DNA from 4 places in the Acidovorax sp. ST3 genome. Region 1 is predicted to be linked to each of the others. Evidence: predicted binding sites of a transcription regulator. Region 1 holds the regulator's gene; each other region holds the start of a gene.
The links. Region 1 encodes sigma-54, which starts transcription at its own class of promoters, with help from an activator protein. Its sites were predicted from a motif close to TGGCANGNAANCTGCTTT; they were not measured.
Positions count from the first base shown of each region.

Region 2: a site for sigma-54 is predicted at 3,199-3,216, ahead of DNK89_RS09425 (ANTAR domain-containing response regulator). Genes of this name have one in related genera too.
Region 3: a site for sigma-54 is predicted at 3,011-3,028, ahead of glnA (type I glutamate--ammonia ligase). Genes of this name have one in related genera too.
Region 4: a site for sigma-54 is predicted at 2,125-2,142, ahead of DNK89_RS10895 (DUF2126 domain-containing protein). Genes of this name have one in related genera too.

Region 1 covers NZ_QKVP01000007.1:17,121-24,595, forward strand. Annotated here, with positions in the region: gene argS (arginine--tRNA ligase) at 1-1,199, shown strand, start outside; gene DNK89_RS21260 (SPOR domain-containing protein) at 1,215-1,871, shown strand; gene DNK89_RS21265 (thiol:disulfide interchange protein DsbA/DsbL) at 1,964-2,620, shown strand; gene lptA (lipopolysaccharide transport periplasmic protein LptA) at 2,728-3,387, shown strand; gene lptB (LPS export ABC transporter ATP-binding protein) at 3,444-4,205, shown strand; gene DNK89_RS21280 (RNA polymerase factor sigma-54) at 4,294-5,892, shown strand; gene DNK89_RS21285 (thioesterase family protein) at 5,973-6,455, shown strand; gene DNK89_RS21290 (class I SAM-dependent RNA methyltransferase) at 6,452-7,475, shown strand, end outside.
Region 2 covers NZ_QKVP01000003.1:23,535-31,009, reverse strand. Annotated here, with positions in the region: gene ntrB (nitrate ABC transporter permease) at 1-706, opposite strand, end outside; gene DNK89_RS09430 (CmpA/NrtA family ABC transporter substrate-binding protein) at 770-2,014, opposite strand; gene DNK89_RS09425 (ANTAR domain-containing response regulator) at 2,561-3,187, opposite strand; gene DNK89_RS09420 (branched-chain amino acid ABC transporter substrate-binding protein) at 3,444-4,604, shown strand; gene tsaD (tRNA (adenosine(37)-N6)-threonylcarbamoyltransferase complex transferase subunit TsaD) at 4,650-5,690, shown strand; gene DNK89_RS09410 (aldehyde dehydrogenase) at 5,755-7,206, opposite strand; gene DNK89_RS09405 (ABC transporter ATP-binding protein) at 7,258-7,475, opposite strand, start outside.
Region 3 covers NZ_QKVP01000001.1:1,110,803-1,118,277, reverse strand. Annotated here, with positions in the region: gene DNK89_RS04965 (sterol desaturase family protein) at 88-1,101, shown strand; gene DNK89_RS04960 (EI24 domain-containing protein) at 1,137-2,087, shown strand; gene DNK89_RS04955 (molybdopterin-binding protein) at 2,084-2,905, shown strand; gene glnA (type I glutamate--ammonia ligase) at 3,078-4,493, shown strand; gene DNK89_RS04945 (hypothetical protein) at 4,714-5,241, shown strand; gene glnL (nitrogen regulation protein NR(II)) at 5,323-6,348, shown strand; gene ntrC (nitrogen regulation protein NR(I)) at 6,400-7,475, shown strand, end outside.
Region 4 covers NZ_QKVP01000003.1:358,966-366,440, forward strand. Annotated here, with positions in the region: gene panB (3-methyl-2-oxobutanoate hydroxymethyltransferase) at 1-313, shown strand, start outside; gene panC (pantoate--beta-alanine ligase) at 363-1,202, shown strand; gene DNK89_RS10890 (alpha/beta fold hydrolase) at 1,264-1,995, opposite strand; gene DNK89_RS10895 (DUF2126 domain-containing protein) at 2,155-5,652, shown strand; gene DNK89_RS10900 (circularly permuted type 2 ATP-grasp protein) at 5,815-7,475, shown strand, end outside.

The DNA.
Region 1 (7,475 bases):
AGATCGACACGCTGACCAAGAGCACGCAGCTGCGCGCCAAGGGTTTCAAGCCCGGCGACGACTGCTGGCCCACCGACAGCGACAACCCGCTGGCCAAAAACTTCTACAACGGCGACTACATCGCCGACATTGCCGAGGCCTTCAAGGCCAAGGCCACCGTGAAGGCCGATGACCGCGAGTTCACCGCCAATGGCGACGTGGACGACTATGACAACATCCGCCAATTTGCGGTGGCCTATCTGCGCAACGAGCAGGACAAGGATCTGCAGGCCTTCAACCTCCAGTTCGACGAGTACTACCTGGAGTCCAGCCTGTACACCAGCGGCCGCGTCGAGGCCACGGTGAACAAGCTCATCGCCAACGGCAAGACCTACGAACAGGACGGCGCGCTGTGGCTCAAGAGCACGGACTACGGCGACGACAAGGACCGCGTCATGCGCAAGCAGGACGGCACCTACACCTACTTTGTGCCCGACGTGGCCTACCACATTGCCAAGTGGGAGCGTGGCTTCACCAAGGTCGTCAACATCCAGGGCACAGACCACCACGGTACCATCGCCCGCGTGCGCGCTGGCCTGCAGGCGGCCGATGTGGGCATCCCCAAGGGCTACCCCGACTACGTGCTGCACACCATGGTGAGGGTGGTCAAGGGCGGTGAAGAGGTCAAGATCAGCAAGCGCGCGGGCAGCTATGTCACGCTGCGCGATCTGATCGAGTGGACCAGCAAGGACGCCGTGCGCTTCTTCCTGCTCAGCCGCAAGCCCGACACCGAGTACACCTTCGATGTGGACCTGGCGGTGGCACAGAACAACGACAACCCGGTCTACTACGTGCAGTACGCCCACGCGCGCATCCAGTCCGTGCTGCGCGCCTGGCAGGAGGCGGGCGGTGGCGACGTAGCGTCGCTCCAGGACGTGGACCTGTCGGCTCTGGAAGGCCCGCAGGCCCAGGCCCTGATGCTGCAGCTGGCCAAGTACCCCGAGATGCTCACGGCTGCTGCCGAGGGCGAAGCCCCGCACGATGTGACCTTCTACCTGCGCGATCTGGCCGCCAGCTACCACAGCTATTACGATGCCGAGCGCATCCTGGTGGACGACGAGGTGGTGAAGAAGGCGCGCCTGGCGCTGGTCGCTGCCACCGCCCAGGTATTGCACAATGGCCTGGCGGTGCTGGGCGTGTCGGCCCCGGCCAGAATGTAAGCAGTTACTACCAATATGAAAAAGCAACAGACGGGCGGGACCATTGTCGGCTTCATCGTCGGGGTCATTGTGGGCCTGGGCGCGGCGCTGGCCGTGGCCGTGTACGTGACCAAGGTGCCGGTGCCGTTCCTGAACAAGGGCAACGGCCGCGGCGCAGACATGGACGCTGCGGAGTCCCAGAAAAACAAGAACTGGGACCCGAACTCGCCGCTGTATGGCAAGAACCCGGCCCGCCCTGCGGCGCCTCCGGTGGCCGCAGCTGCGTCAGCCCCTGCGTCGGCACCAGCGCCTGAGGTGCGCGCCGCCGCATCGGCCGCCAAGCCGGCTGCGAGCAAGCCAGATGCCAAAGCCGAGGCCAAGGCAGAGAGCAAGCCGGGCGCAGACCCGCTGGGCGACTTGGCCGTGGCCAAGGCAGCCGCCAAGGGCAGCGTGGACCCTTTTGACTACTTTGTGCAGGCAGGTGCCTTCCGCACCCAGGCCGACGCCGACGCCCAGCGCGCCAAGCTGGCCATGCTGGGCTGGGAGGCCCGCGTGAGCGAGCGTGAGCAAAATGGCCGGGCGGTGTTCCGGGTGCGCATCGGCCCCTTCACCAAGCGGGACGATGCCGAGGTGCTCAAAGAGAAACTCGACGGCGCCGGGCTGGAATCGGCGCTGGTGCGCGTGCAGCGCTGAAGCGCTTGCAAAAGCGGCGCCACCGCCAGGGCTGAACTTTTTGTAAAGGGATGTCTCACATCCCGCATACCTGAACCAGGAGAGTCTTTGTCATGAAACGCCGTGAGTTTTCTTTGTCCGCCGCCTCGGCGGTTGCCGCTTCTGCCCTGACGCTGCCAGTGGCCAACCCCGCCATGGCGCAAGCCCGTCAGTTCAAGGAGGGCAAGGACTTCAAGCGGCTGGACAAGCCCGTCGCCCCAGACGCCCCCGCTGGCAAGGTCGATGTGATCGAGTTCTTCTGGTACAGCTGCCCCCACTGCAACGCCTTCGAGCCCACGCTGGACGCCTGGGTCAAGGCTGCTCCCAAGGACCTCTCCATCCGCCGTGTGCCCGTGGCGTTCAACGCCAGCTTCGTGCCCCAGCAAAAGCTGTTCTATACGCTTGAAGGCATGGGCAAGCTCGAAGCCCTGCATGCCAAGGTCTTCCGCGCCATCCACGTGGAAAAGGCCAAGCTCGCCAAGGACGACGAAATCCTGGCCTGGGTGACCCAGCAGGGCGTGGACGTGGCCAAGTTCAAGGAGGTCTACGGCTCCTTCAGCGTCGCCAACCAGGTGCGTCGCGCCTCGCAGCTGCAGGATTCGTACGGTGTCGAAGGCGTGCCATCCATGGGCGTGGCGGGCAAGTACTACACCGACGGCACGATGGCCGGCAGCATGCAGACCGTGCTGCAGGTGGTTGAATACCTGGCCGCCACGGCGCGCAAAGCCTGACGAGTGGCCGACCCTGTCGGCAAGCTGTCCCAAAGGCCCGCGGATGCGGGCTTTTTTTCGGGGTAGGTACCATCGGGTGGCTACAATCATTGCAAGATTCGTGCCCTATGACCCACCGCCTACTCCCCCTCCTTGTGCTCGCAGCCCTGACCGGCCTTGCGGGCATGGCACATGCCGAAAAGGCAGACCGTGCCAAGCCCATGAACATCGAGGCCGACGCCCTGCGGCACGATGAACTCAAGCAGACCAGCGTGTTCTCGGGCCGCGTGGTGATGACCAAGGGCACCATCGTGCTGCGCGGCGCGCGGCTGGATGTGCGCCAGGACGCCGACGGCTACCAGTACGGCGTGGTCACGGCCGAGGCAGGCAAACGGGCGTTCTTCCGCCAAAAGCGCGACACCGTGGCCGGAGCGCCGGATGAGTTCATCGAAGGCGAAAGCGAAGTCATCGAATACGACGGCAAGGCCGACAACGTGCGCTTCATCACCCGCGCCGAACTGCGCCGCTACCGTGGGTCGGTGCTGAACGATGAGATCACCGGCGCCGTGATCGTTTACAACAACCTCACCGACGTGTTCACCGTCGATGGCCAGAAGGCGCCTGCGTCTTCGGCTGCGGCCGGCGACGCCCCCACGTCTGGCGGCCGCGTGCGCGCCGTGCTGGCACCCAAGGACCCGCCGCCCGGTACGGCAGCCCCCGCCAAGGCGCCCGAGTCGCCCGCACCGGCGCTGCGCCCCAGTAACACCCTTGGCGGCGGCGCCAAGTGAGCGGGCCCGTGGTGAGTACTGGTCCCGAGACCCCGGCGACCCCTGCGAACAGCCGTCTGGGGCCTGATTCGCAGTCGGGCAGCCGCCTGGAGGTGCAGCACCTAGCCAAGTCCTATGGCAGCCGCAAGGTCGTCAAGGACGTGTCCCTGGAGGTGCAAAAAGGCGAAGTCGTGGGCCTGCTGGGCCCCAATGGCGCGGGCAAGACCACTTCGTTCTACATGATCGTGGGCTTGGTACGCAGCGATGCGGGTGACATCCGTATCGACGGCCAGTCCGTGGCCCACATGCCCATCCATCGCCGGTCGCGCCTGGGGCTGTCGTACCTGCCGCAAGAAGCCTCCATCTTCCGCAAGCTCACCGTCGAAGAAAACGTGCGCGCCGTGCTGGAACTGCAGCGCGCCGACGACGGCCAGCCGCTGTCGCGCGACGCCATCGAAGAGCGCCTGACGGCCCTGCTACAAGAGCTGCGCGTGGACCACCTGCGGGCTTCACCTGCCCTGGCGCTGTCGGGCGGCGAGCGCCGCCGCGTCGAGATTGCCCGTGCCCTGGCCACCCAGCCGCGCTTCATCCTGCTGGACGAGCCCTTTGCGGGCATCGACCCCATCGCCGTGATTGAAATCCAGCGCATCATCGGCTTCCTGAAGGCGCGCGGCATTGGGGTGCTCATCACCGATCACAACGTGCGCGAGACGCTGGGCATCTGCGACCACGCCTTCATCATCAGCGACGGCCGTGTGCTGGCGCAGGGCACGCCGTCCGAGATCGTGGACAACGCGGAGGTCCGAAGGGTGTACCTCGGCGAACACTTCAGGATGTAGACATGGCCCCCACGCTTGTCACTTCGTGTACCGCGCTGCCCCCCGAGGGGGCCTTCGCGCCTTGGGGCGGCCCGGCGGCGCTCAATCAATGAAGCCTGGACTGTCGCTGCGCGTCTCGCAGCACCTTGCACTGACCCCCCAGCTCCAGCAGTCCATCCGGCTGCTGCAGTTGTCCACGCTCGAACTCTCGCAGGAAGTCGAGCAGATGCTCGACGAAAACCCGTTCCTCGAACGCAATGCCGACGAAGCCCCGCGCGAGGAATTTGGCCTGGAAGCCGCCGATACGCCCGCGCAGGCCGACGACTACAGTGCCGATGATGCTATGTTTTCAGGAGCTGCTGGCGCAAGCAGTACTAGCGCTGACAGCCAAAACGACGCTGAAATCTCCGGTGGAGGCTCCGACGAGCCCGACTGGAGCGGCGACGGCACCGTCGAGATGGCGCCCAACGATGCCGAGTGGGGCGGCGACGCCCCAGCGCGCACCCGCAACGACACGGAAGGCGACGAAGCCGATGCCACCGAGCTGGCCCGTTCCCACGAGTCGCTGACGGCCTTTTTGCACCGCCAGGCGCTGTCGCTGCGCCTGTCCGAAGTGGACACGGCCGCGCTGCGTTTTCTTATCGAATCGCTGAACGACGACGGCTACCTCGAAGAGCCGCTGGAAGAACTCGCCATCAGCCTCGCCGGGCCCGACGACCTGGAACAGATCGAAGAGCTGGTGCACCGCTTCACGGTGGCCCAGCGCCTGCTGCAAAGCCTGGAACCTGTGGGCGTGGGCGCGCGCAACCTGTCCGAGTGCCTGACGCTGCAGCTCACGGCGCTGGCGGCCGACGAAGACAGCGACGCCGACCCCGAGACCGTGCAGACCGCTCTGCGCATCTGCCAGCAGCCGCTGGAGATGCTGGCGCGCCGGGACATCCGCCGTCTGACGCAGCTGTGCAGCGAAGGCGGCGTGGCTGGAGAAGAGCGCACCCGCGCTGCCATGGCACTCATCGCCCGCCTGGAACCACGCCCGGGCCGCAAGTTTGCCGACGTGGAGCGCAACATCATCGTGCCCGACGTCATCGTGCGCAAAGCTGGTCGCGCCAATGGCAGCGGCCAGCAGAACTTCATCGTGCAGCTCAACCCCGACGTGATGCCCCGCCTGCGCGTGCACGACATCTACGCAGGCGCGCTGCGCGGCCACAAGGGCGGCGAGGGCCACCAGGGCATGCAGCAGCGCCTGCAGGAGGCGCGCTGGTTCATCAAGAACATCCAGCAGCGTTTTGACACCATCCTGCGTGTGTCGCGCGCCATCGTTGAGCGGCAGAAGAACTTCTTCACCCACGGCGAGCTGGCCATGCGCCCGCTGGTGCTGCGCGACATTGCCGACGAACTGGGCCTGCACGAGTCCACCATCAGCCGCGTCACCACCGCCAAGTACATGGCGACGCCCATCGGCACCTACGAGCTGAAGTACTTCTTTGGCTCCGGCCTGGGCACCGAAACCGGTGGCAATGCCTCCAGTACCGCGGTGCGCGCACTGATCAAGCAGTTCGTGTCGGCGGAGAACCCGGCCAAGCCGCTGTCCGACAGCCAGATCGCCGAAATGCTCAAGGAGCAGGGCATCGAATGCGCCCGCCGCACCGTGGCCAAGTACCGCGAGGCGCTCAAGATCGCGCCGGCGAATTTGCGCAAGGCGTTGTAGCCGCCTCGGCGGCTGGCGCACGGCGCGCCTGCGATGCCGTACCTTTTCTGTTGTTTCCGTATTACCCACCGCAGCCCACCATGGCCCGCATCGTCTTTGACCTTCCCCCGTACTTCGGCTTTGCCACCGAGCTGCAGATCTACATCAGCCACGTGAACCAGGGCGGGCATCTGGACAACGCGCAGCTGCTCACCCTGGTGTCCGAAGCACGCGTGCGTTTCTTCCAGTCGCTGGGCTACCCCGAGGCCGATGTGGGCGGCCTGTCCATCGTGGTCGGCGACATCGTGGCGCAGTACAAGTCCGAAGGTTTCCACGGCGAGACCATGCGGGTGGAGATGGCGCCGGCAGACTTCAATCGCTACGGCTTTGATCTCGTCTTCTGCATGACCGAAAAGGCCTCGGGCCGTGAAGTGGCGCGCGGCAAGATCGGCATCGTCTTCATCGGCAAGGCCAGCCGCAAGGTCGCCCCCATCCCGGACTCCATCCGCCAGCTGCTGCTGGCCCGCGCGGGGGAGCCTGGTTCCCCCGCAGTGCCCGAGCGCGTATCCTCCCCATCGACATGAACCAACTCCAACTTTTTCTCCCCTGCGCCGCAGGCGTCGAGGGCTTTCTGGCCGACGAGGTGCATGCCATCACCGGCCTCACGGGGCAAGACCTGCTGGTGGGCCGGGGCGGCGTGCTCTTGCGCGCCTCGTGGCGCCAGGCCATGCAGCTCAACCTGCACAGCCGCCTTGCCCAGCGAGTGCTGGTGCAATTGGCCCACCGCCCATACCGGTCTGAAAACGACCTCTACAACATGGCCAGCGATGTGGCCTGGGAGATCTGGTTCACCACGCGCCAGACCTTCAAGGTCGAAGTGACGGCCCAGCACAGCCCGCTGCAGAGCCTGAACTTCGCGGGCCTCAAGGTGAAAGACGCCGTGGCCGACCGCTTCCGCCACAAGAGCGGCGTGCGCCCCGATGTGAACACCCAGTGGCCCGACGTGCGCATCCACCTGCACCTGACCACCGACGAAGCCACGCTCTACATCGACACCTCGGGCGAGCCACTGTTCAAGCGCGGCTGGCGCGAGGACAAGGGCGATGCCCCCCTTAAGGAAACCCTCGCCGCCGCCATGATCGCCGCCAGTGGCTGGGACCCGCACGGCGACAACCCCCAGCCCCTGTACGACCCCTGCTGCGGCAGCGGCACCATCGTGGTCGAGGCCGCGCAGATCGCCTGCCGCATCCCGGCGGGCATGCTGCGTCGCTTTGCGTTTGAAAAGCTGCTGCCCTTCCAGGCGCACGTTTGGTCTGCTATCAAAAACGAAGCTGAAGGCGCAATATGTACTAGCGCTGTACCCATATTTGGCAGTGATGTGGCCTTCCGCATGGTTGATTTTGCGCAGCGCAACGCCGAGCGCGCAGGTGTGGCCCAGGTCGTGCAGCTGCGCGGTGGCGACGCCCTGCAGCGCATGCCGCCCTGCGACCAGCCCGGCGTGATGCTGCTGAACCCGCCCTACGGCGAGCGCATTGCCGCAGCCGGTACCGCAGGCCGCAACGCCAGCGAGCGCGCGGCCGACCGCGCCCAGGGCCTGGCTGTGG
Region 2 (7,475 bases), on a different contig from region 1:
TCTTGGTGGCGATCTTCCATTCGCTCAGGTTTAGCACGCGCGCCACGTTCATGTAGTCCTGCGGCACGCGCTGCACGCCCACGGCGGTGTTGATGATCATGGGCCAGATGGAGCAGATGAAGATGGTCCAGATGGCGGCCGGGTTGGCGCCCTTGAAGACCAAGAGGCCAATCGGCAGCCAGGCCAGGGGCGACACAGGGCGCAGCAGGCTGATCAGCGGGTTGAACATGCGCGACAGAAAGCTGAAGCGCCCGATCACGAAGCCCGCCGGAATGCCCACCAGTGCCGCCATGCCAAAGCCGATGGCCACGCGCTGCAAGCTCATCAGCACGTTCCAGCCCACGCCCTGGTCGTTGGGGCCGTTGCGGTAGAAGGGGTTGCTGAACACCTCCAGCGCCTGCAGCCAGGTGTCCTTGGGGCTGGGGATGCTGCCGCCCGTGGTGGTGGAGACCACCGCCCACAGGCCGACGAGCAGGCCCAGGCCACACAGCGGCGGCAGCACGGCCAGCCAGAAGCTGCGCGAGAGGGCCGACCAGTCGCGGCCAGTGGCCGCCGTGGCGGGTGCTGCAGGTGCCTTGGGGGCAGATATTGCGGCTTTTGGGCTTCTTGCGCTAGTGGATGTTGCGCTTGCAGCTACAGTATTCATAGCATTCTGTGCGGCCACGGGGGCTGCATCCAACGGGGAGTGAAAGACGGCACTGACCATGGTTTTCTCCTGTGCAGGGCTTGCTTGCGGGGTGGCCGGGCGGGCGCTGGGGCAGGGTTGCCGTCAGGCCTTGATCTTGAAGCCGTCGGCGTACTTGGCGGGGTCCTTGCCGTCCCACACCACGCCGTCGATGAGCTTGCTGGTGCGCAGCACATCCTTGGGCACGCTGATCTTCATGGCGCTGGCCACCGACTTGTACAGATCGACCTGATTGACCTCCTTGGCCACGGCCAGGTAGTCGGGGTGGCTCTTGAGCAGGCCCCAGCGCTTGTGCTGGGTGAGGAACCACATGCCGTCTGACAGATAGGGGAAGTTCACCGCGCCGTCGTTGAAGAACTTCATGTGGTTGGGGTCGTCCCAGGTCTTGCCCAGGCCGTTCTGGTAGCGGCCCAGGATGCGCTGGTTGATGGCGTCCACACCGGTGTTCACATACGCCTTGCCGGCCACGGTCTCGGCCATCTTCATCTTGTTGGACAGGCTGGCATCGATCCACTGGCTGGCTTCGAGTACGGCCATCATCACGGCGCGCGTGGTGTTGGGGTACTTCTTGACGAACTCGGCCGTGGTGCCCAGCACCTTCTCGGGGTGGTCCTTCCAGATGTCCTGCGTGGTGTTGGCCGTGATGCCGATGCCGTCCATGATGGCGCGGTGGTTCCAGGGCTCGCCCACGCAAAAGCCGTCCATGTTGCCCACGCGCATGTTGGCCACCATCTGCGGCGGCGGCACGGTGATGAGCTTGGCGCCCGACAGCGGGTTGATGCCCGCAGCCGCCAGCCAGTAGTGCATCCACATCGCGTGGGTGCCGGTGGGGAAGGTGCCCGCAAACGTGTATTCGCGCTTCTCGCTGGCCATGAGCTTGGCCAGGGATGGGCCGTCCACCGCACCCTTGTCGGCCAGGGCTTTGGAGAGGGTGATGGCTTGGCCGTTGTTGTTCAGGTTCATCAGCACGGCCATGTCCTTCTTGGGACCGGCGGTGCCCAGGTGCACGCCATAGACCAGGCCGTAGAGCACGTGGGCAAAGTCCAGTTCGCCGTTGACCAGCTTGTCGCGCACGCCGGCCCAGCTGGCTTCCTTGTTGGGGACGATGGTCACGCCGTATTTCTTGTCAAAGCCCAGCACCGAGGCCATGACCACGCTGGCGCAGTCGGTCAGCGGGATGAAGCCGATCTTGACTTCCTTCTTCTCGGGGGCGTCGGAGCCCGCTGCGTGGACGAGTGCGCGCAGCGCGGGGCTTACACCCACAGCGCCCACGGTGGCGGCCTGCAGCACGGTGCGGCGGTTGAGGCTGGTTTTCAACAGATCGGTCATGGGGCATCCCTGGTGGCGTGAAAAACAAAAAAGGCGTCCTCACACCGCGCCTGGCTGGCTGCATCAAAGCAACGCCGGGAGCGGGTGGGGACGCCTTTGTCCGTGGTGGAGCTTGGAACGGGTCCGGGGCTCCTTGCCAGCACCGGCCCGCCGTTGGGTCAGTGCTGTCAGTGGTCAGACCTGCATTGGTCTTGCACTGTGCAATGCAAAGCGCGTGCCAGCGCGTGTTGCGCCATGTTGGAGCGCTGGATGCTATGGAATGGATAGCTGTTTGCGCTTGATCGATAAGCGCTACACGCCTGCGGGGCTTGCGGTAGGAGCGTTTGTGTTGCGATGAGGGTGGTCGCACTGCCTTTGTGCGGCGCACCATTTGGGAGGGACCTTGGAATTGGGCGCGGCCTAGGCGAGGGATGCCAAGCAATGGCCGCCGAGCCGCGTATGCGGCGCTTTGCTTGCGTGCGAGGGCATCGTCCCCCTTCCCGAATGACGCAGTCATTCGAGAGAAGGGGGAAGCGGCGCAGCCGCTCAGGGGGTAGTTCTCTGGTTTTACCCCAGCAGATCCATCACATCCAGCATGCGCTGCGCCACATCCACCAGCTTCAGGCCCTTGTCCATGGCCGTCTTGCGCAGCTTTTCGTAGGCGGCCTGTTCGGTCAGGCCCTGGCGCTGCATCAGCAGGCCTTTGGCGCGGTCGATGGTCTTGCGGTCGCGCAGCTCGGTCTTGGCATCGGCCAGCTCGGCACGCAACGCCTGTTCGTGCTGGAAGCGGGCCATGGCCACGTCCAGGATGGGCCGGATGCGCTGGGGTGCCAGCCCCGCCACGATGTATGCAGACACGCCCGCTGCCACCGCATCCTTGACGTGCGAGGTGTCCTCATCGTTGGTGAACATCACGATGGGGCGGCGCTCGTCGCGCGTGGCCATCACCACATGCTCCAGCGCGTCGCGGGCTTCGCTCTCGGCGTCCACGATGATCAGGTCGGGCTGCAACTGGGCGATGCGCTCGCTCAGGAACACATCGGCGGGCAGCGTGGCCACCAGGTTGAAGTTGTTCTCCAGCAGCCCGATGCGCAGCGCCCGCGACCGCTCCGCCTGTTCCACGGCGTGTTCGTCGTCAGGGTCGGCGACTGCCAGATCCGGGGCCACCACCACGATGCGCAAAGCCTCATTCATACCGGCGAGGATAAGCAATTTTTACGCCACAAATTGGTGCGCCGGGGTGGTGCACACCCTCCGAGGGCCCTTGCAGCCCCCCTGCGCTCCGGGTTATCCCGGCCACAGGCCCGCTGCGCCTCGCGGTACTGGCCGCCGTTACAGGGCCTGAAAGTTGCTAATACTGACACCGTGGGAGGGCATACCCGGTAGCCCGCCCAGCAGGGCGTCGCATATACATCTGCACACACAGTCACACTGAAATGGAGTTTTTTGCATGAACAAGCACATCAACCGGCGCCGCTTCTCGGCCAGCATGGCCTTGACCGCAGTGGCGACTGCCGCACTCCTGACCGGATGCGGCAAGGTGCCGGACACCATCAAAATTGGTGTAGCGCAGCCCCTCTCTGGCCCGCTGGGCGCCCTGGGGCAGGATCTGCTCAACGGCGTGAAGCTGGCGGTGGATGAACTCAACAAGTCCGGCTATACCGTGGACGGCAAACGCGTGACGCTGGAGGTCGTGTCCGTGGACGACAAGGCCGACGCCACCACCGGCAAGGCTGTGGCGCAGCAGCTGGTGGATGCGGGCGTGGTGGCCGTGGTGGGCCACCTCAACTCGGGCGTGAGCATCGAGACCGCCCCCATCTATGCCGCCAAAGACATTCCACAGATCGCCATCTCGACCAACCCCAAGTTCACGCAGCTTGGGTTCCCTACCACGTTCCGCATGGTGGCCAACGACACCCTGCAGGCGCGCGCCATCGGCTCGTTTGCCGCCACGCAGCTGGGCGCCAATCGCTACGCCGCGCTGGACGATGGCACGCCCTACGGCAAGGGCCTGGCCGACGGTGCTGCCGCGCAGCTCAAGGCCGAGAAAAAAGAAGTGGTGGTGCGCAAGTCGTTCGACGACAAGACCGTGGCCTTTGACGAACTGGCTGGTGAACTCAAGGCGGCCAATGTGGAGGTGATCGTCTCGACCCTCAACGACTTCCAGGCCCTGGCGCTGCTCGAATCGCTCAAGAAGGTAGACCACACCAAGGTCAGCCTGCTGGGTGGCGACACCATCAAGACCACCGACATGACCAAGGGCGCGGGCATCGTGCAGGGGCTCTACGCCACATCGCCCGTGCTGGAAGCCAAGGAGTTCACCACCGGCAAGCCCTTCCTCGAAAAGTACATCGCCGCTTTCAAGAAGCCCCCAGCCTACGGCGGCCACTACAGCTATGACAGCACCTACGTGCTCTCGGCCGCCATCCAGAAAGCCAAGTCCGCCGACCCCAAGGACATCACTAAGGCCCTGCACAGCATCAACGGCTACGCCCCGGTGATCGGCACCATGACCTGGGACGACAAGGGCGAGCAACGCTACGGCGCCGTGGGGGTGTACGAGCTGCGCAGCGGCAACTGGGAACTGCGCATGCGGTCGGACCGCTGGTAAACAGCCCTGCAAGGACGGATCAGCCCCGGGTTTTACACTCGGGGCATGAGTTTGCTGATCCTGGGTATTGAATCTTCGTGCGACGAAACCGGCGTGGCATTGGTCCGTTCTACGGGCGATGCTGTGCCTACGCTGCTATCGCACGCGCTGCACAGCCAGATCGAGATGCACCAGGCCTATGGTGGCGTGGTGCCAGAGCTGGCCAGCCGCGACCACATTCGCCGTGTGCTGCCGCTGGCCAAAGAGGTGCTGGCCGAGTCCGGCCAGACGCTGGCCGATGTGGACGTGGTGGCCTACACGCGCGGCCCGGGCCTAGCGGGGGCGCTACTGGTGGGCGCGGGCGTGGCCTGTGCGCTGGGCGCGGCGCTCAACAAGCCGGTGCTGGGGGTGCACCACCTGGAGGGGCATTTGCTGTCGCCCTTCCTCAGTGCCGACCCACCGGAATTTCCCTTTGTGGCCCTGCTCGTTTCGGGCGGCCACACCCAGCTGATGCGTGTGGATGGCGTGGGCCGCTACGAGATTCTGGGTGAGACCATTGACGACGCTGCGGGCGAGGCATTCGACAAGTCCGCCAAGCTCATGGGCCTGGGCTACCCGGGTGGCCCAGCGCTCTCTCGTCTGGCCGAGCAGGGCAGTGCCACGGCCTTCAAGCTGCCACGGCCTTTGCTGCACAGCGGTGATCTGGATTTTTCGTTTGCCGGACTCAAGACGGCCGTGCTCACGCAGGCCAAGAAGCTGGGCGACGAACTCGAAGCGCGCAAGGCCGACCTGGCGGCGAGCACCGAGGCCGCGATTGTCGAAGTGCTGGTGAAGAAGACCCTGGCCGCCCTCAAGCAGACCGGCCTGAAGCGCGTGGTGGTCGCCGGTGGCGTGGGCGCCAACCGGCATCTGCGCGCCCAGCTCAACGCGGCCTGCGCCGCAGCCAAGGTGCGCGTGCACTACCCCGAGCTGCACCTGTGCACCGACAACGGCGCCATGATTGCCATGGCGGCAGCCATGCGCCTACAGGCCGGGCAGCAGCAGGCCAATACCGACTACGCGTTTGACGTGAAGCCTCGCTGGCCGCTGGATGCGATCACAGTTTGATGTTTAGGTGAAAGTGGCCGCTAGCGCTTGTCCAGAAAGCGCTAGCAGCTATCTTTTTTGAACTTCAGAAGGGGTAGTGGCGGGGAGTGGTCTGCACTGTGATCCAGCGCAGTTCGGTGAACTCACGCACCCCGGCCATGCCGCCAAAGCGGCCATAGCCCGAGCTCTTCACGCCGCCAAAGGGCATCTGGCCTTCGTCGTGCACCGTGGGGCCGTTGACGTGGCAGATGCCCGATTCGATGCGCGCCGCCACGTTCCAGGCCTTGGCCACATCGCGGCTGAACACGGCGGACGACAGGCCGAACTCGTTGTCGTTGGCGCAGGCAATGGCTTCCTCCACGCCGTTCACGCGCACCACGGGCTTGACGGGTCCGAACGACTCTTCGCGGTAGATGTCCATTGCGGCCGTGACATGGTCGAGCACCGTGGCCTGCATCAAGGTACTGTCGCTCTTGCCGCCGCAGACCAGCTTGGCGCCCTTGGCCAGTGCGTCGTCGATGAGGGCGTTGCAGCGGTGCACCGTGGCCATGTCCACCACCGAGCCCAGCACCACCGGGCCCTTGCGCGGGTCGCCCAGGGGCAGGGCCTTGGCGCGCTCGCCCAGCTTGGCCACAAACTCGTCGGCCACGGCGTTGTCCACGATGATGCGTTCGGTGGACATGCAGATCTGGCCCGAGTTGGCGAATGCGCCAAACACGGTGCCCGCCACGGCGGCGTCGATGTCCGCGTCATCCAGCACCAGCAGCGGGGCCTTGCCGCCCAGCTCCAGCACCACGGGTTTGAGGTACTTGGCGCAGGTCTGCGCAATGATGCGGCCCACCTTGGTGGAGCCGGTGAAGTTGATGCGGCGCACTGCCGGGTGGGCCACGATGGCCTCGACCACCGCACCGGCATCGGCCGGGGCGTTGGTCACAAAGTTCACCACCCCAGCGGGCAATCCAGCCTCTTGCAGCGCCTCGATGATGAGACCGTGCGTGGCGGGGCACAGCTCCGAGCCTTTCAGGATCACCGTGTTGCCGCAGGCCAGTGGCGTGGCGATGGCACGCACACCGAGGATGACCGGAGCGTTCCACGGCGCAATACCCAGCACCACGCCCGCCGCCTGGCGCACGCCCATGGCCAGGCTGCCGGGCACGTCGGACGGGATCACCTCACCCGCGATCTGCGTGGTCAGCGCGGCGGCTTCCTGCAGCAGACCCGCAGCCAGGTGCACGTTGAAGCCGGCCCACATGCCGGATGCGCCCGTCTCGGCCGCCATGGCCACGGCAAAGTCGGCCGTGCGGGCCTCCAGCGCGTGCGCGGCCTTGAGCAGCAGCGCACGGCGTGCGTTGGGCCCCAGGGCGGACCAGGCCGGGAAGGCCTTGGCGGCTGCGTCGGCAGCGGCCTTGGCATCGGCCACGCTGGCGGCGGGGGCCGTGGTGGCGACCGAGCCATCGAGCGGGTTGCGGCGCTCAAACGTGGCGCCGCCGGTGGCTTGCACGCGCTCGCCGTTGATCAGCATGGAAATGGCAGTCATGGATGAAAGCTCCTGAAGAAGAACAGATGAAAAAGAAGGGGGGAAAGGTATTCAAGCGACGCCAAGATAGGCTTGGCGCACCACGTCGGACTGCAGCAGGTCAGCGGCCGCGCCAGACGCCACGATGCGTCCGCGCTCCAGCACATAGCCGCACTGTGCGATCTGGAGGGCCTTGCGCACGTTCTGCTCGACCATGAGCACCGTCACGCCCTGCGCAGCAATGCGCTGCACGATGGCCAGCAGCTCATCGACCATGCGCGGCGCCAGTC
Region 3 (7,475 bases), on a different contig from region 1:
GGATCAAGTTGGATTGCGTGCGCCGTGGCTGAGGGCGCACGCGCCGCATGTTTGCATGATTAACCAGGTGCCAGGGAGCGCGACACGATGGGATGGCTAGGCGGTGTATTTGACAGCGTGCAGCAATGGCTTTTTGAGAGCGTGCTGCAGCCGCTGATGTTCAGCACAGGGCTGGCCAGCCTGCTGGAGAACGGCTATGAGGCATCCGGCTGGCTGCTGGTGGGATTGCTGCAGCTGGTGGTCATCGTGGCTGTGATTGGCCCCATGCAGCGCTGGTGGCCGGTGGAGCAGATCAATGACCGCGCCACCATCCGCACTGACATCCTCTACACCCTGATTCACCGGCTGGGATTGTTCCGGCTGGCGCTGTTTTTCACGGTGGATCCGCTGGCGGATTCACTGTTTGGTGCCTTGCGTGTGGCGGGTGTCAGCACGTTCCAGCTCGATGGCCTCTGGCCGGGTGTGACGGACATCTCCTGGGTCAGCTTGCTGCTGTATCTGGTGGTGTTCGATTTTGTGGACTACTGGATCCACCGGGGGCAGCATCACTTTGAGTGGTGGTGGCGCCTGCATTCGCTGCACCATGCACAGCAGCAGATGACGATGTGGAGCGACAACCGCAACCACCTGCTCGATGACCTGCTGCGCGACGTGATTCTGGTGACGGTGGCGCAGCTGATTGGTGTTGCGCCGGGGCAGTTCATTGCCATCGTGGCCATCACCCAGCTCAGCGAGAGCTTTCAGCACGCCAACGTGCGGCTGTGGTTTGGTCAGGTGGGTGAGCGGCTCTGGATCAGCCCCCGGTTTCACCGCCGACACCACAGCATTGGCATTGGCCACGAGACGGTCAAGCCTTCGGCCGAGGCAACATCGGGCCAAGCAACAACGCCGCCGCGTGTGGTGCTCGGCGGGCACAACTTCGGGGTGCTTCTGCCTTGGTGGGACATGCTGATGGGCACGGCCAACTTTGAAAAGCGCTTTGACCCCACGGGCGTGCGCGACCAGGTCGAGCCGGGCCCCGATGGCCGTGTGCGCGACTACGGCGCGGGGTTCTGGTCCCAGCAATGGCGGGGCGTACTGAGGTTGCTGGGCAAGGCCTGAGCGGCTTGGCGGGCGCTGCCTGTATGCTTGCCACCATGGGATTACTGCTTGATTCTTTCTGGCGTGCCGCTGCCTATTGCCTGCGTCCGCGGGTGATTGCGCTGTCGCTCTTGCCTCTGTTCTTGATGGCCGTTTTGGCACTCGGCCTGGGTTACTTCTACTGGGACGCGGCGGTGCAGGGGATGCGCGCATTGCTCGATGCGTCCTCGTTGCTGGCCAGCGTTTGGGGTTGGCTTCAGGGCTGGGGCCTGGGGGATGTGACTGCGGTCATGGCGCCGTTGATGGTGGTGCTGGCCGTGGCGCCTGTGCTGGTGGTGGTGTCGCTGCTGGCCGTAGCGGTACTCATGACCCCCGCCCTGGTGGCATTGGTGGCTGCGCGGCGGTTTCCGGATCTGGAGCGCAAGAAGGGCGGGTCCTTCATTGCGAGTGTGGCCTGGTCGGTAGGGTCCACGGTGTTGGCCCTGGTGGCGCTGGTGGTGTCCGTTCCGCTGTGGCTGGTGCCGCCACTCGTACTCATCCTGCCGCCGCTGATCTGGGGTTGGCTGACCTACCGGGTGATGGTGTTCGACGCCCTGGCTGACCACGCCAGCAAGGAAGAGCGCCTGGAGATATTCCGCCGCCATCGCAGCAGCCTGCTGGGCATTGGCATCGTCACGGGCTACCTCGGGGCAGCGCCCAGCATTGTGTGGGCATCGGGCGTGGTGTTTGCCGCCGCGTTTTTTGTGCTGGTGCCACTGGCGATCTGGATCTACACCCTGGTGTTCGCGTTTTCCTCGCTGTGGTTCACGCACTATGGCCTGGCCGCCTTGCAACGCTTGCGGGCCGAGCGGGGGACGAATATGCCCATGGCCGAGCCCGCCCCTTCGTCGGCCTCGTCTGCATTGACCCCACGCCCTGCGGGCACGCCGACGCTGGAAACTGCGGCCCCTGCTGCGGCCGTGCTACCACCCCCTGCCATTTCGCCCTCTGGAGACAACGCACCATGACACCTACCTTCGGCCTCATCATCGTGGGCGACGAGATCCTGTCGGGCAAACGGGCCGACAAGCACATGCCCAAGGTGATCGAGCTGTTGTCGGCACGCGGCCTGTCCCTGGCCTACGCCGACTATGTGGGGGACAGCCCGGACCGGATCACAGCCACCTTGCAGCGGGCGTTCGCGTCGGCCGATGTTGTGTTCTCGTGTGGTGGCATTGGTGCAACGCCTGACGACCACACGCGGCAGTGCGCTGGACGAGCCCTGGGCCAGGATCTGGCACTGCACCCAGAGGCCGAGGCGCTGATCCGCGAACGCATGCAGGATGTGGCGCGAGAGCAGGGCGTGCCCTACGAGCCTGATCGCTCTGACAACGTGCACCGCCTCAACATGGGCATGTTCCCGGTGGGCGCGCGCATCATCCCCAATCCTTACAACAAGATCCCCGGCTTCAGCTGCGACGGGCCTGGCGGTGGATCCGTGCACTTCGTTCCTGGGTTCCCTGTGATGGCCTGGCCCATGATCGAGTGGGTGCTGGAGCACCATTACGCAGCCCATTTCAACCGCGCGCCGCAGACCGAGCAGTCAGTGGTGGTCTTTGGCGCGATGGAGGCATCGTTGACGCCCCTCATGGAGCAGATTGAAAAATCGCACCCTGATGTGCGGGTGTTCAGTTTGCCCAGCGTAGATCATCCACAATACGGGCGGCATATCGAACTGGGTGTCAAAGGGCCAGCGTCTTCCGTGCCCGCAGCATGGCAGGCACTAAAAACAGGTTTGCACGAATTTGGTGCAAATTGTGGCCCTGAATTGGTGCGTAACCTCTGAGACCCAGATTGGAAAGATGGATTGCACCGTATTGGTGCTTTTGGGCGTATGCCACGCCGACCTGCTGCCAGTAGCGCTCCTTCATAGTGCGGTGCTGCACTCGGCTGGCACGCAAACTGCTTTTGTTTCAGCAAACTCTTTTTTCAACAAGCGCTTTATCCAGGAGAACCTGATGGCCAAGACCGTTGCAGACGTGATGAAGATGGTGAAGGAGAACGAAGTCAAGTTCGTTGACTTCCGTTTCACCGATACCCGTGGCAAACAACAGCACACCACGGTGCCCGTCTCTCACTTCGACGAAGACAAGTTCACTTCGGGCCACGCCTTTGACGGCTCGTCGATTGCCGGTTGGAAGGGCATCGAAGCCTCCGACATGCAGCTGATCCCCGACCCGAGCACGGCCAACATCGATCCTTTCTTCGAAGAAACGACGCTGATCCTGACCTGCGACGTGATCGAGCCCGCCGACGGCAAGGCCTATGACCGTGACCCGCGCTCCATCGCCAAGCGCGCTGAAGCCTACCTGAAGGCCTCCGGTCTGGGCGACACCGCCTACTTCGGTCCTGAGCCAGAATTCTTCATCTTCGACGGCGTTCGCTGGAGCACTGAGCCCAACAACACCTTCTACGAAATCGAAGAGTACGAAGCTCCCTGGAACACCGGCGCCAAGCTGGAAGGCGGCAACCGCGGCCACCGTCCCACCGTCAAGGGCGGCTACTTCCCAGTGCCTCCCGTTGACAGCACGCAAGACATGCGCGCCGAGATGTCCCTGATCCTCGAATCCCTGGGCATCCCGGTCGAAGTGTTCCACCACGAAGTGGCGGGCGCTGGCCAGAACGAAATCGGCACCAAGTTCAGCACGCTGGTCGAGCGCGCCGACTGGACCATCCTGCAAAAGTACGTGATCCACAACGTGGCAAACGCCTATGGCAAGACCGCCACGTTCATGCCCAAGCCTTACCACGGCGACAATGGCTCCGGCATGCACGTGCACCAGTCCGTGTGGAAGGACGGCAAGAACCTGTTCGCTGGCGACGGCTATGCCGGTCTGTCGGACTTCGCGCTCTACTACATCGGCGGCATCATCAAGCACGCCCGTGCCCTGAACGCCATCACCAACCCCGGCACCAACAGCTACAAGCGCCTGGTGCCTCACTTCGAAGCCCCGGTGAAGCTGGCCTACTCGGCCAAGAACCGTTCTGCCTCGATCCGCATTCCTTATGTGGCCAACCCCAAGGGCCGTCGCGTGGAAGCCCGCTTCCCCGACCCACTGATGAACCCTTACCTGGGCTTCGCTGCACTGCTGATGGCCGGTCTGGACGGCGTGGAAAACAAGATCCATCCGGGCGAAGCCGCCACGAAGGACCTGTACCACCTGCCTCCAGAAGAAGACAAGCTGGTGCCCACCGTGTGCCACAGCCTGGACCAAGCCCTGGAGCACCTGGACAAGGACCGCGCGTTCCTGACCAAGGGTGGCGTGTTCACCGACAGCATGATCGACGCCTACATCGATCTGAAGATGAACGAAGTGACCCGCTTCCGCATGGCCGTGCACCCTGTCGAGTACGACATGTACTACTCGCTGTAATCGTCTGCTTGCAGACCATGGCTCAAAAAGGCGGCGCAAGCCGCCTTTTTTCATGGGCGGGCGAAGCGGGCAGGCGCGCTGAGTACACGCGGTGGAACCAAGGCTTAAGGTGTTGCATCCGTATACACAGCCCTGCAAGGGTCTGTCTTTGTTGGATTGGAGATGTGGGGTGATTGGGGGATACTCCCCCGACCCCTGCATGTCCGTGCGAGGAAACCGAATGAAAAAAACGCTCATCACCCTGCTTCTCATCGCCGCCGCCGTTCCCGCAGTCCAGGCGCAAGACCGCATCTACCGTTGCGGCAACGAATACACCAATAACGCGCAGCAGGCCAAGGAGCGTGGCTGCAAGCTGGTCGAAGGGGGCAATGTCACCGTGGTGCAGGGCACCCGCCCGGCGTCTGCCGCAGCCCCAGCCGCCGGCGGTGGTGGTGCAGCAGCCCCGTCGTCTGCGACCTCGCCCGCCAACGCTCCGCGCGTCAGCAACAACGAGCAAAAGTCCCGCGACTCGGATGCCCGCGCCATTCTGGAGTCCGAGCTGCGCAAGGCGGAAACGCGCCATGCCGAGCTGCTCAAGGAATACAACAACGGCGCCCCTGAGCGCAATGCGCTCGATCTGCGCAACCCCCAGCGCTATACCGAGCGCACTGCCGAACTCAAGGCGAGCCTTGCCCGCAGCGAGAGCGACATCGCAGGGATCAAGCGCGAGATTGCCCGCCTGCCCGCGCCCGCAGCGCCCACCAACTGACAACGGCGACAGCGCGTGAGTGCCCCTTCCTTTCCCGACCTGTCCGGCACTGACACCGGGCGTTTTCATTCCCTGGACCTGATGTCCACCCTGGTGGCGGTGCTGCGCGCTGACGATGGCGCGGTGCAGTTTGCCAATGCCGCGCTGGAAAACACACTGGGCCTCTCGCGCCGTACCCTGGAAGGGGCGGACTTCTCCACCTTCTTCACCGACCCCGCCTTGCTGCAGACCGCACTGGCGGGCGCCCGGGGCAAGGACTTTGCCGCGCTGCGCTACGAGGCCAGCCTGAAGCGCCTGCACCAGGACCCGGTGCCCGTGCATGTCAACGTGGCCGATGCCGAGCAGGTCGGCGAAATCCTGGTAGAGCTGTGGCCGCTGGAGCAGCAGGCCCGCCAGGACCGCGAAGAGCGCCTGCGTGACCAGGCCCAGGCCAACAAGGAGCTGATCCGCAACCTGGCCCACGAGATCAAGAACCCGCTGGGCGGCATTCGGGGTGCGGCACAGCTGCTGGAGATGGAGCTCGACAACCGGGAGCTCACCGAATACACCCAGGTCATCATCCACGAGGCCGACCGCCTGCAAAGCCTGGTGGACCGGCTGCTCGCGCCCCATCGCCACCCCCACCTGGTGGGCGATGTGAACATCCACGAGGTGTGCGAGCGCGTGCGTTCGCTCGTGCTGGTCGAATACCCGCAGGGCCTCAAGGTACAGCGCGACTACGACACCTCCATTCCTGAGTTTCGCGGGGACCGTGCGCAGCTCATTCAGGCGGTGCTGAACATCGTGCAAAACGCGGCCCAGGCGTTGTCAGAGCGTATCGCCAAGGGCGATGCCGTGATCACGCTGCGCACACGTGTGGCCCGCCAGGTCACGTTCGGTCGGCAACGCTATCGGCTGGCACTGGAATTGCATGTCATCGACAACGGACCGGGCGTACCCGATGCCATCAAGGAGCGGATTTTTTACCCCTTGGTGTCGGGTCGGGACGGCGGATCAGGGCTGGGGCTGACGTTGGCGCAAACCTTCGTGCAGCGACACCACGGGTTGATCGAATGCGACAGCGTACCGGGTCGCACCGACTTCCGAATCCTGATCCCCTTGCCTTGACAGCGCACGACGGTCCCTGACACGCAACCACAGGGAAGGTAAGAAAAACATATGAAGCCGATCTGGATAGTAGATGACGACCCCTCGATCCGCTTCGTCCTGGAAAAGGCGCTGGCCCGCGAGAACCTGCCCACGCGCAGCTTCACGCACCCGCGCGAAGTGCTGGACGCACTGGCCGATGTCACTGCGGGCGACCCCGCCCGCCAGGGCCCCCAGGTCTTGGTGAGCGACATCCGCATGCCCGGAGGCTCGGGCCTGCAACTGCTGGAGAAGGTGCGCGAGCTGCAGCCTGGCCTGCCCGTCATCATCATGACGGCGTACTCCGACCTCGACAGCGCGGTGTCGGCCTTTCAGCGCGGCGCGTTCGAATACCTGCCCAAGCCCTTTGACCTGCCCAAGGCGGTAGAGCTGATCCGCCGCGCGGTCGAAGAAAGCCAGCGCGAAGAAGTCACCGAAGAGCGCCAGACCGCAACCCCCGAAATGCTGGGCCAGGCGCCCGCCATGCAGGACGTGTTCCGCGCCATCGGGCGGCTGTCGCAAAGCCAGGTCACGGTGCTCATCACCGGCGAATCCGGCTCGGGCAAGGAGCTCGTGGCGCGCGCGCTGCACAAGCATTCGCCCGTGGCCGATGGCCCCTTTGTGGCCATCAACACCGCCGCCATCCCCAAGGACCTGCTGGAGAGCGAACTCTTCGGCCACGAGCGCGGTGCCTTCACTGGTGCGCAGACGCAGCGGCGCGGCCGCTTTGAGCAGGCCGAGGGCGGCACGCTGTTCCTCGATGAAATCGGCGACATGCCGTTTGATTTGCAGACGCGTCTTCTGCGCGTGCTGTCTGACGGCCAGTTCTACCGGGTGGGCGGCCACGCGGCCGTCAAGGCCCATGTGCGCGTGATTGCCGCCACGCACCAGAACCTGGAGCAGCGCGTCAAGGAAGGCGGCTTCCGCGAAGACTTGTTCCACCGCCTCAACGTGATCCGCCTGCGCCTGCCCGCGTTGCGCGAGCGGCACGAGGACGTGCCCATGCTCACGCGCCACTTTCTGCAGCAAAGCGCCCGGCAGCTGGGCGTGGAGCCCAAGCGCATTGCCGACTCGGCGCTGGCGCGGCTGGAGCAGTTCGCCTTTCCGGG
Region 4 (7,475 bases), on a different contig from region 1:
TCTGCGCAAAGAGGCGCATGAGCTGCAGGGCGCAGGCGCCGCCATGCTGGTGCTGGAGATGGTGCCCGCTGCGCTGGCCGCCGACCTGACGGCCGAGCTGCCGCACTGCCACACGGTCGGCATCGGCGCGGGCAACGGCACGGCCGGCCAAGTGCTGGTGTTGCACGACATGCTGGGCATGAACCTCGGAAAGATGCCGAAGTTCGTGCACAACTTCATGCAGGACGCAGGCAGCGTGCGCGGCGCCATGGAGGCGTATGTGCAGGCCGTAAAGCGTGGCAGTTTTCCCGACAACGCCCAGCACGCCTGGTAAGAGCCCCTCCGGCCTTCGCCGAATTTCTATCTTTGACCCTTCTTACCCCATGCTGATTGCCCGCTCGATTGCCGACCTGCGCCAGGCCCTGGCCCCCTACCGCCGCCCCGCCTTTGTGCCCACCATGGGCAACCTGCACGATGGGCACATTGCCCTGGTGCGCCAGGCCCAACCCCTGGGCGATGTGACCGTGGCCAGCATCTTTGTGAACCGGCTGCAGTTTCTGCCGCACGAGGACTTTGACAGCTACCCCCGCACCTGGGAGGCCGACTGCGCCCAGCTGCAGGCCGCCGGTTGCGATGTGCTGTTTGCGCCGCGCGAGGCGGACCTGTACCCCGAGCCCCAGACCTTCAAGGTGCACCCCGACCCGCAGCTCGCCGACATGCTCGAAGGCCACTTCCGCCCCGGCTTTTTTGTGGGCGTGAGCACGGTGGTGATGAAGCTGTTTGCCTGCGTGCTGGGCGCCACCGGTGGCGTTGCCGTGTTTGGCAAGAAGGACTACCAGCAGCTCATGGTGATCCGCCACATGGTGCGGCAGTTTGCGCTGCCCATTGACATCGTGGCGGGCGAGACCTGCCGCGCGGCCGACGGCCTGGCGCTGAGTTCGCGCAATGGCTACCTCAGCCTGGAAGAACGCCAGGAGGCCGTGGCCCTGTCGCAGGCCCTGAAGCGGCTGGCGCAGCAGTGGCTGGACGCCAGCGACCGCAGCGCGCTGGAGGCCCAGGCGCAAGACGCGCTGCGCGCGCGGGGCTGGGCGCCCGACTACCTCACGGTGCGCCGCCGCGCCGACCTGCTGCCCGCCTCGGCCGACGATGTTGCAGGCACGCTGGTAGCGCTGGGTGCGGCACGGCTGGGCAGCACGCGGTTGATTGACAACCTGGAGTTTTGATTAGCTACCATTTTTATAGCTGCTCAGGCAAATTTCACTAGCGCTTCCAGCCAAAAACGCTTCAACTCACTTCAATCCACCCGTTGCGGGCCAGCCACTGCACCACCAAGCGGGTCACCACCTCGGGCTGCTCCATAGTCAGCATGTGGCCGCTGCCCGGCAGCAGGTGTTGCTCGGCGCCAGGCACCAGCGCCGCAATCTCTGCCGAGCATTCCGGCGGCGTGAGCTGGTCGGCCGCACCACACACCACCAGCACGGGGCAAGCCACCTGCGGCAGGTGCACCCGCGCATCGGGCCGGTGGATGACGGCGCGGTTCTGGCGCACCAGGTGGTCAGCGCCCGCATCCAGCACAAAGTCCAGGTAGGCCTGCACTAGGTCCGTCTTGGCGGCGTTCACGGGGTGAAAGGCCAGGGCCACGTTGGGCTCGATGACCTCGCGCACACGGCCCTGTTCAAACAGTTCGATGGCGCCTTCGCGCAGGGCGCGCATGTCGGGTGTCTCGGGCCGGGCGGTGGTGCCCAGCAGCGCCAGCCCTGCGACCCGCTGGGGCGCTTGACGTGCAGCCTCCATGGCAATCATGCCGCCCATCGATGCGCCGGCCAGCACCAGCGGCCCCGCATGCTGTGCCAGCAGCCGGGCAGCAAAGTCCTCGATGCGATGCAGGTTGACATCCTGGTGGGCGGTGGCGACCTCGGGGCGCAGCGCGGCGGGCAGCAGCGGCAGAACGCCACGCCACATGCGTTCATCGGCGGCAAGGCCGGGCAGGAGCAGAAGTTGGGAGGAATGGGACATGGGTCAAAAGAGCGTCACCAAGATGGTGCGCGATCAGAAAAAACAGGCGGCCCCAGCAGCAGGGCAAGAGCCGCACATTGTGAACAGCCGATGACCACTTGTCATCGCCCCCGGAATAGTTGCCCGCGATGGCTCAGGACTTGCTAGCATGCCCCGTATATGCCCATTCACGCCGCGCTCCACCACGTCACGCACTACCAATACGACCGGCTGGTCGGCCTCGGGCCGCAGACCATCCGATTGCGGCCTGCGCCCCATTGCCGCAGCAATGTGATTTCGTATTCGCTCAAGGTCGAGCCCGCGCAGCACTTCATCAACTGGCAGCAAGACCCGTTTGCCAACTACCAGGCGCGGCTGGTCTTCCCCGAGAAGACGCGCGAGTTCAAGGTCACGGTGGACCTGGTGGTGGAGATGGCGGTGTACAACCCCTTCGACTTCTTCCTTGAGCCCGAGGCCGAGCACATCCCCTTCAAGTACAGCAGCGATGTGCAGCAGGAGCTGGCCCCCTACCTGGCCACCGAGCCGATGACGCCGCTGGTGCAGGCGTATCTGGACAAGATCGACCGCAGCAAGCAGCGCACCATCGACTTTCTGGTCAAACTCAACCAGCAGGTGTCGCAGGACATCCGCTACCTGATCCGCCTGGAGCCCGGCGTGCAGACGCCCGAAGAGACGCTGCAAAAAGCCAGCGGCTCGTGCCGCGACTCGGGCTGGCTGCTGGTGCAGCTGCTGCGCCACCTGGGGCTGGCGGCACGGTTTGTGTCGGGCTACCTGATCCAGTTGACCCCCGATGTGAAGGCGCTGGACGGCCCCAGCGGCACCGACCACGACTTCACCGACCTGCACGCCTGGTGCGAGGTCTACCTGCCCGGCGCGGGTTGGATTGGCCTGGATGCCACCAGCGGCCTGATGGCGGGCGAGGGCCACATCCCGCTGGCCTGCACACCGCAACCCTCCGGGGCCGCGCCGATTGAAGGCGGCGTGGACAAGGCCGAGGTGGACTTTAGCCACGAGATGCGCGTGACGCGCATCTACGAATCGCCCCGCGTGACCAAGCCCTACACCGAAGACCAGTGGCAGGCCGTGCTGGCGCTGGGCGAGCAGGTGGACACCGACCTGGTAGCAGGCGATGTGCGCCTGACCATGGGTGGCGAGCCCACCTTTGTGGCCGTGGGCGACCGCGATGCGCCCGAGTGGAACACCGATGCCCTGGGCCCCACCAAGCGCGGCTTTGCCACCGAACTCACGCACAAGCTGCGTGCCGAATACGGCCAGGGTGGCTTTCTGCACTTTGGCCAGGGCAAGTGGTACCCCGGCGAGCAGTTGCCGCGCTGGGCGCTGTCGATCTGCTGGCGCGCCGACGGCCAGCCCGCGTGGCAGAACCCTGCGTTGTTTGCCGACGAGCGTGACCCATCGCACTACACCAGCGCCGACGCTGAACGTTTTGTGCGCCACCTCACGCGCAAGCTGGGCATCACCGACCGCTACATCCAGCCGGGTTACGAAGACACCTTCTATTACCTTTGGCGCGAGCGGCGCCTGCCAATCAACGTGGACCCGTTCGACGCACGCCTGGACGACGAGCTGGAGCGCGCGCGCCTGCGCCGCGTGTTCGAGCAAAAGCTCGACAGCGTGGTGGGCTATGTGCTGCCGCTGCAGGCGGGCGTAGGCACCGGCACGCTAGCGGGCAGCCTGTGGAGCACCGGGCCGTGGTTCTTCCGCGACGACCGCATGCTGCTCATCCCCGGCGATTCGCCCATGGGCTACCGCCTGCCGCTGGACGCCCTGCCCTGGGTGAAGGTCTCCGACACCGAACACCTGATCCCGCAAGACCCGACCGCCCCACAAGGCCCGCTGGCTGCTGCCGCCACGCTGCGCGCGCGGTATTCCGTGCCATTCGGCCCGGTCACCGGCGACCGCGACCTGCGCTATCTGGCGGGCGCCACTGCGCCGGGCGAGGCACGGCGCGTGGCGCAGAGCACTGCGGGTGGTGATAACGCGCGCCTGGCCGGTCAGCCCGACCCGCATGCGGGCGTGCAGCCGCCGGGCAAGTTCCAGTCGGCCGCAGGCCTGTCGCGCACCGCCCTGTGCGTAGAGGTGCGAGACCCACGCCGCGCCAGCGGCCCCAAGGCCGAGAAGGTGGGCGAGAAATACGGCGTGCTGTACGTCTTCATGCCCCCGCTGGCGCGCCTGGAAGACTACCTGGACCTGCTGGCCGCCATCGAGGCCACGGCTGAAGAGCTGGGCATGAAGATCGTGCTCGAAGGCTACCCGCCGCCGCGCGACGCACGCCTCAAAGTGCTGGCCGTCACGCCCGACCCCGGCGTGATCGAGGTGAACATCCACCCCGCCAGCCACTGGAAAGAGCTGGTGCAGCACACCGAGTTTCTGTACCAGGCCGCGTGGGAGACGCGCCTGTCAGCCGAGAAGTTCATGACCGATGGCCGCCACACCGGCACCGGCGGCGGCAACCACTTTGTGATGGGCGGCGCCACCCCGGCCGACTCGCCGTTCTTGCGCAAGCCTGAGCTGCTGGCCAGCCTGCTGCTGTACTGGCACAACCACCCCAGCCTGAGCTATTTGTTCAGCGGCCTGTTCATCGGCCCCACCAGCCAGTCGCCCCGCGTGGACGAGGCGCGCAACGACCAGCTGTACGAACTGGAGATTGCCCTGCGCGAGATCGAGGCCAACCGCGCGATCTACGGCCAGGACATGCCGCCCTGGCTGGTGGACCGCACGCTGCGCAACATCCTGGTGGATGTGACGGGCAACACGCACCGCAGCGAGTTCAGCATCGACAAGATGTTCTCGCCCGACAGCAGCACGGGCCGCCTGGGCCTCTTGGAGCTGCGCGCGTTCGAGATGCCGCCCCACGCCCACATGAGCGTGGTGCAGCAGCTGCTGCTGCGCGCCTTGATCGCCCGCTTCTGGAAGGCGCCCTACCGCGCGCCCGCCGCCCGCTGGGGCACCGAGCTGCACGACCGCTGGATGCTGCCCACCTTCATCCAGCAGGACATGCACGATGTGGTGGCCGAGATGAACGCCGCAGGCTACGCGTTTGACCCCGCCTGGTTTGCGCCGCAGTTCGAGTTCCGCTTCCCCATGGTCGGTACCGTCCAATCGATGGGCGTGGAACTGACCCTGCGCAACGCGCTGGAGCCCTGGCACGTGATGGGCGAAGAAGGCTCTGCGGGCGGCACCGTGCGCTACGTGGACTCGTCGCTGGAGCGCATCGAGGTGCGCGTGACCGGCATGAACGAAAGCCGCCATGTGGTCACCGTCAACGGCCAACCGCTGCCGCTGCAGAGCACGGGCACGACCGGCGAATTTGTGGCAGGCGTGCGCTACAAGGCCTGGAACCCGCCTTCGGCCCTGCACCCGACCATTGGCGCGCATGCGCCGCTCACGTTCGACATCGTAGACACCTGGATGAACCGCTCGCTGGGCGGCTGCCAGTACCACGTGGCGCACCCGGGCGGGCGCAACTACGACACCTTCCCGGTCAACGCCTACGAGGCCGAAAGCCGCCGCCTGGCGCGCTTCTCGCGCATGGGCCACACGCCGGGGCGGCTGGCTGTGCCGCCTGCGACGATTGAGCTGCCGGGCAGCCGGGAGTTTCCGTTCACGCTGGATCTGCGGCGCAAGATGCGGCCGTAGGAAAGCCCCCCTGAGTCGCTGCGCGCCTTCCCCCAAGGGGGACGACGCCAGTGGCCTGGCAAAGCCAGTTCCACGGCGTCCACGGGTCGGGGCCGCGCTGGCTTTGCAGGCTGTGGGTAACCCGCAGAGTGCCGGAGACCAAATGCCCGAAAATCGAGCGCAGTGAACCATCTTAACGACAGCCTTCCCCCTCCCGACCCTTCCGACAGCGCGGCCCAATGGGCGGCTGCGCTGGCGCCTGCTGCGGCGGCCGGGCATTTTGACGAGTTGCGGGGTGCCCGTGTGCCGGATGCATCCAGCACGGCCACCGCAGCGTCAGCTCCTCAATCAATAGCAACCAACCCAAACATCACTAGCGCCTGGGCCCAATTTTTTGATCAATTGGGCCCCGAGGGCTTTCAGGACCTGGACCGGCGCATGCAGAGCCTGCAGCGCCAGGTGCGCGACAACGGCATCACCTACAACGTCTATGCCGACGCCGACGGCCCGCAGCGGCCCTGGTCGGTGGACCTGTTCCCGCTGATCCTCTCGCAGGGCGACTGGGCGCACATCGAGCGCGGCGTGTTGCAGCGCGCCCGCCTGCTCGACCGCGTGATGGCCGACGTGTATGGCCCGCAGGAGCTGCTGCGCAGCGGTCTGCTGCCCAGCGCCCTGGTGCAGGGGCACCCCGGCTACCTGCGCGCCATGCGCGGCGTGCAGCCCGTGGGCGGCACCCATCTGCACATCGCCGCATTCGACATGGCGCGCGATGCGCAGGGCGCCTGGTGGGTGGTCACGCAACGCACGCAGGCGCCCTCGGGCCTGGGGTATTTGCTGGAGAACCGGCTGCTCATCTCGCGCCTGTTCCCCGAGGCATTCAGCCAGATGCATGTGCAGCGCCTGGCCGCCACCTACCGCGCGCTGCTCGACGGGCTGCGGCAGATGAGCCCTGCGGGGGCGGATGCGCGCATCGTGCTGCTCACGCCCGGCCCGTACAACGAGACCTATTTTGAGCATGCCTACCTGGCGCGCTATCTGGGCCTGACGCTGGTGGAGGGCAACGACCTTACGGTGCGCGACGCGCGCCTGTACCTCAAGACCCTGCACGGCCTGCAGCCGGTGCACGGCATCCTGAAGCGCCTGGACGACGAGTTTCTAGACCCGCTGGAGCTGCGCAGCGACTCGCGCCTGGGCGTGCCCGGCTTGCTACAGGCCATCCGCGCGGGCAACGTGCTGGTGGCCAATGCGCCGGGCTCGGCGTTCCTCGAATCGTCGGCGCTGCTGGGCTTTATGCCCGCGCTGTCGCGCCACCTGCTGGGCGAAGAGCTGGCCCTGCCGTCGCTGCCCACCTGGTGGTGTGGCGAACGCTCGGCCATGCAGGCGGTGCTGCCGCAGCTCGCGCACAGCGTGATCCGCCCCACCTGGCCCATGGCGCAGCGCGTGCCCGTGCTGGGCGGCGCGCTGTCGGCGCAAGACCTGGCGCAGTGGTCCTCACGCATTGAAGCGCAGGGCGATGAATACACCGTTCAGGCCCACCTGCCGCTGTCGCAAATGCCCACCTGGCGCACCAAGGACACGGAGGGTGCCGCGTCAGATCGCAGCCCCATCGCCCCCCGCTCGGTGATGCTGCGCGTGTTTGCGGTGTGCGACGGCCCGGGCTCCTGGCGCGTGTTGCCGGGCGGGTTGGCCCGTCTGGCCCAAGGCGACAGCGGCATTACATCGATGCAGCGCGGTGGCAGCAGTGCCGACGTGTGGGTGCAGACCGATGGCCCCGTGGACACCACCACACTGCTGGCCCACAACCAGGCCGCGCCCGCCGTGGTGCACCGCAGCCGCCAGGTGAC